DNA from 2 places in the Paracoccus sp. 08 genome. Region 1 is predicted to be linked to the other one. Evidence: riboswitches for the same ligand, from Rfam matches in the RefSeq annotation. Region 1 holds a riboswitch; the other holds the start of a gene.

Region 1 (2,381 bases):
GCCGGGGCTGCAGGTCTGGTTCCAGATCGGCGCTGTCGCAAGGGTGATGCGCCGTGGCGCGGCGCGCAAAGCGGGCCAGTTCCGCCCGGTCGCGGTCCAGCGCCAGGACCAGCGTGCCGCGCCGCGTGACGGGCGTGACGACTGACCAGGCATCGGCGGCTTCTGCGCCAAGGCGGGTGATCACGGGGTCGGCGGTCACGCCCTCGCACTGCGGGGCCAGCATGCCGCCGGCCCACCATGAGCAGCCGTGTGGGCCGGGCGCGCCGTTGCGGTCCAGGATGCGCGGTGTCAGCCCGCGCTGCACCAGCACATGGGCCGCGAACAGCCCGGCCACGCCCGCGCCGATGATGGTGACGTCAGCCATGCGACCAGACCGCATGGAAATGATGCACCGGCCCGTGCCCCGACCCCACGCACAGATCGTCCGCCGCCGCGATCGCGCGTTGCAGATAGCGGTGTGCGACCCCCACCGCCTGCTCCAGCGGCAGGCCGTGTGCCAGGCCTGCGGCGATGGCCGCCGACAGCGTGCAGCCGGTGCCATGCGTGTTGCGGGTGGACAGGCGTCGGGCGCTGAAGGGCGTCGCCCCCTGCGCGGTCACCAGAAGGTCGGTGCAGATCGCGCCGTCGCCATGCCCACCCTTCATCAGCACGGCCCCCGCGCCCATGGCGCGCAGCGCAGCACCCTGTTCGGCCATCTGGGCCGGGGTGGTGGCCGGGGCACAACCTAGCAGGCAGGCGGCCTCGGGCAGGTTCGGGGTCAGCAGCGTCGCGCAGCCCAACAGGGAACGTAGCGCGTCGATGGCATCGGGCGGCAGCAGGCGGTCGCCCGATTTCGCCACCATCACCGGGTCCAGCACGATGGGCAGGTCGCAGCCGTCCAGACCACCGGCCACCGTGGCGATGGCCTGGGCCCCGCCCAGCATGCCCAGCTTGACCGCCCGGACGTCCAGATCGTCCAGAACGGCACGCATCTGCCCTGCGATCATCGCGGGGCTGGCGGGTTCGACCAAAGCCACGGTGCGGGTGTTCTGCGCCGTCAGCGCGGTCACGACGCTGGCGCCATAGCAGCCAAGGGCCGAAAAGGTCTTCAGATCCGCCTGAATGCCGGCGCCGCCGCCAGAATCGGACCCGGCGATGGTCAGGGCAATGGGTGCTGTCACGTCGTCCCCCGTAATGTGGCGGGTCGTGACCGGGCAAAGGGGTGGGGACACAGGGCGGGCCGATGGCCGCGCGGATATCTGCACCGTTCCCTCCGCCGGTATGACCCGGATCAGGTTCGATGGGTTGGCTGTCGCCTCTCAGCCCCTGTGACGGGACACCCCAACGGTTTGCCCCCCAAGGCTAGGCGCGGCGGGCGCGTGGCGCAAGGGGGGCTTTTCGCGCCCGCGCGATTGTCGCAGGATGGCGGGGCAGCGGACGGGGGACAGATGGACAGGCGCGGGCTGGAGATGACGGTGCTGATGTCGCCGGACATGGCGAATTTCAGCGGCAAGGTGCATGGCGGCGCCCTTTTGGCCTGCCTGGACCGGGTGGCCTATGCCTGCGCGTCGCGCTGGTCTGGAGAATATGCGGTGACCCTGTCCGTCGACCAGGTGACCTTCAAGGAGGCCATCCACGTGGGAGAGCTGGTGACCTTTCGCGCGCGGGTGAACCATACCGGCCGCACATCGATGGAGGTCGGCATCCGGGTCGAGGCCGAGAACATCCGCCGTGGCACCCGCAGGCATACCAATTCCTGCTATTTCACCATGGTCGCGGTCGACGAACGCGGCCATCCTGTGCCGGTCCCCAAGCCCGAGCTTGAGGACGACATCGACCGCCAGCGCTGGCGGTCGGCCGAGGTCAGGCGCACCATGCGGCGCGAGATCGCGGCCCGCCAGGAGGCCGCGTCGAACACCCCCTGATTGGGCGTGGACTTTGCGATCCAAACCGCGTAGGGAACCGCCTTTGGCCCTGCTAGTCCGGGGCGGCGGGTGCAGGGTGGGCCGGTCGCAGCGACGATAGGTGCCGCTCATCGGGTCGCTCACGGCCCCCGCATTTTGGCGAATCACATGACTGAACTGAATTTCCCCGCGCCGCTTCAGGCGGCGTTGGCCGACAAGGGCTATGAGACGTTGACTGCTGTGCAGTCGGCGGTGCTGGCGCCCGAGGCCGCGGGCCGCGACGTGCTGGTCTCGGCCCAGACCGGGTCGGGCAAGACCGTGGCCTTTGGCCTGGCGATGGGCGCGGACCTTCTGGACGGCGACCGCATCATCGCGGGCGAGCTGCCGCTGGCCCTGGCCATCGCGCCCACGCGCGAACTGGCGCTGCAGGTCGCGCGCGAGCTGGAATGGCTTTATGCCGGGACCGGCGCGCAGATCGCGACCTGCGTCGGCGGTATG
Region 2 (2,381 bases), on a different contig from region 1:
GCGTCAGCCCCGCCCGGATCGCGGCCAGATCGCGCGGCCCCCCCCGGTCCAGCGCCAGCCGCGACAGCGCCCGGTCCATGTCCGGCACCCGCGCCAGCGCGCCGCGCAGATCCGCCAGCAACCGCGCATCCCCCGCCAGCGCCGCCACCGCGTCATGGCGCGCCGCGATCAGGCCCAGATCGCGCGACGGCGCGCTGATCCGGCGTTCCAGCAGGCGCGCGCCCGGCGCGGTCACGGTGCGGTCGATGGCCGCCAGCAGCGATCCGTCGCGCCCGCCAGACAGGGCCTGGGTCAGCTCCAGATTGCGCCGGGTCGCGGCGTCGATCTGCATCGCACCGCCTGCGCGTTCGCGCACCGGCGGGCGCATCAGCGGCAAGCGGCCCTTCTGCGTCATGTCCAGATAATCGACGATGGCGCCCATCGCGGCCAGTTCGGCGCGGGTGAAGCTGCCRAACCCGTCCAGCGTCTCGACGCCGTACAGCGCACACAGCCGCCGCGTGCCCGCATTGCTGTCGAACGCGCTGGCGTGCAGGTCGGTCATCACCGCGCCCGCGTCACCGATCAGCTCTTCCAGCCCGGTGTCGCAGGCCAGAACCTCGCGCGGGGCCAGCCGCGCCAGCTCGGGGGCCAGACGCGGCAGGGGGCAATCCATCACCGAAAACGCGCCGGTCGAGATGTCGACCCAGGCCAGCGCGCCCTCCTCGCGGACCACCACGAAGGCTGCCAGATAGTTGTGCCGCCGCGCCTCCAGCAGCGATTCCTCGGTCAGGGTGCCTGGGGTCACCAACCGCACCACGTCGCGGGCCACGACCGATTTCGACCCGCGCTTCTTGGCCTCGGCGGGGTCCTCCATCTGTTCGGCAATGGCCACGCGGAAACCCTTGCGGATCAGCGTCAGCAGATAGCCCTCGGCCGCATGGACCGGCACGCCGCACATCGGGATGGGTTCACCCGCATGGGTGCCGCGTTTCGTCAGCGCGATGTCCAGCGCGGCGGCGGCGGCGACCGCGTCGTCGAAGAACATCTCGTAGAAATCGCCCATGCGATAGAACAGCAGCGCGCCGGGATTGGCCTCCCGGATCGCAAGATACTGCGCCATCATCGGCGTGGGCTGATCAGACATGTCCTTGGTCATGCGCGGTTTCTATCCGCTTGCGCGGGCGCGCGAAACCTCTACATTCAGGGGCACCTCGGGGTGCCCCAATGCGGGCTGAGACGCGACAGCGGACCCGTAGAACCTGATCCGGCTCACACCGGCGGAGGGAAGGTGCGCACCCCTTCTTTTCGATCACCCGACAAGAGAGGCTGCCGATGAAATTCGTCCTGATCCCCGCCCTGCTGCTGGCCAGCCCCGCCTTGGCCCAGGATCGCGTCCTGACCGTCTATGCGGGCGACAGCGTCACCAGCGAATGGGGCCCCGGCCCCGCCATCGAGGAGGGGTTCGAGGCGATCTGCGACTGCGACCTGCAATTCGTGACCGGCGACGTGCTGCCCCGCATCCTGATGGAGGGGGCGGGCACCCAGGCCGACATCGTCTTCGGCCTGAACACCGACATGACCGCGCGCGCCCGCGCATCGGATCTGTTCGCGCCGCACGGGCAGGACACGTCCGACCTGTCGCTGCCCATCGCATGGGAGGACGACATCTTCCTGCCCTACAACTGGGGCGAGACGGCCTTCGTCTATGACAGCACCCGGCTGGAGAACCCGCCCGCCAGCTTTGCCGAACTGCTGGAGGCCGAGGATCTCAGCATCGTCATCCAGGACCCGCGCAGTTCGGTGTCGGGTCTGGCGATGCTGCTGTGGGTCAAGTCGGTCTATGGCGATCAGGCGGGCGAGGCCTGGGCGAAGCTGGCCCCCAAGGTGCTGACCGTCACCCGCGGCTGGTCCGAATCCTATGGCCTGTTCACCGACGGAGAGGCGGACATGGTCCTGTCCTACACCACCTCGCCCGCCTATCACATCGCCGCCGAGGAGGACGACACCAAGCGCGCCGCGATCTTCCCCGAGGGGCATTACTTCATGGCCGAACTGGTGGCCCAGGTCGCGGGCACCGATCAGCCCGAACTGGCGCAAGCCTTCATGGACTGGGTGCTGACCCCCGATTTCCAGGCGACGATCCCGCTGGCCAACTGGTCACTGCCCGCCAAGCTGCCCGAGGCCGACTGGCCGCAGGTGATGCGCAACCTGCCCCGCCCCGAAAAGACCCTGTTCCTGTCCGAGGACGAGGCCGAGGCCCTGCGCGTCCCCGCCCTGGACGAATGGCAGCGGGCCTTCCGCTGAGCATCGGCCACGCCATCGCGGGCGCGCTGGCAGCCCTGATCCTGGGCACGCTGGCGGCGGTGGCCTGGGTCGCGGGCGGGCTGTCGGGCCTGACCGAA

The links. Region 1 has a riboswitch for thiamine pyrophosphate ahead of thiD (bifunctional hydroxymethylpyrimidine kinase/phosphomethylpyrimidine kinase). Riboswitches for the same ligand answer to the same signal wherever they lie in the genome.
Region 2: it holds a riboswitch for thiamine pyrophosphate, as region 1 does, so the genes downstream of both, GBO37_RS04090 (thiamine ABC transporter substrate binding subunit) here and thiD (bifunctional hydroxymethylpyrimidine kinase/phosphomethylpyrimidine kinase) in region 1, are expected to answer to the same signal.

What each region holds. Positions count from the first base shown of each region.
Region 1 covers NZ_WEKR01000035.1:18,031-20,411, forward strand. The annotation lists gene GBO37_RS12470 (FAD-dependent oxidoreductase) at 1-364, opposite strand, end outside; gene thiD (bifunctional hydroxymethylpyrimidine kinase/phosphomethylpyrimidine kinase) at 357-1,160, opposite strand; TPP riboswitch at 1,231-1,333, opposite strand; gene GBO37_RS12480 (acyl-CoA thioesterase) at 1,428-1,904, shown strand; gene GBO37_RS12485 (DEAD/DEAH box helicase) at 2,052-2,381, shown strand, end outside.
Region 2 covers NZ_WEKR01000008.1:17,523-19,903, reverse strand. The annotation lists gene mutS (DNA mismatch repair protein MutS) at 1-1,123, opposite strand, end outside; TPP riboswitch at 1,182-1,282, shown strand; gene GBO37_RS04090 (thiamine ABC transporter substrate binding subunit) at 1,312-2,283, shown strand; gene GBO37_RS04085 (thiamine/thiamine pyrophosphate ABC transporter permease ThiP) at 2,262-2,381, shown strand, end outside.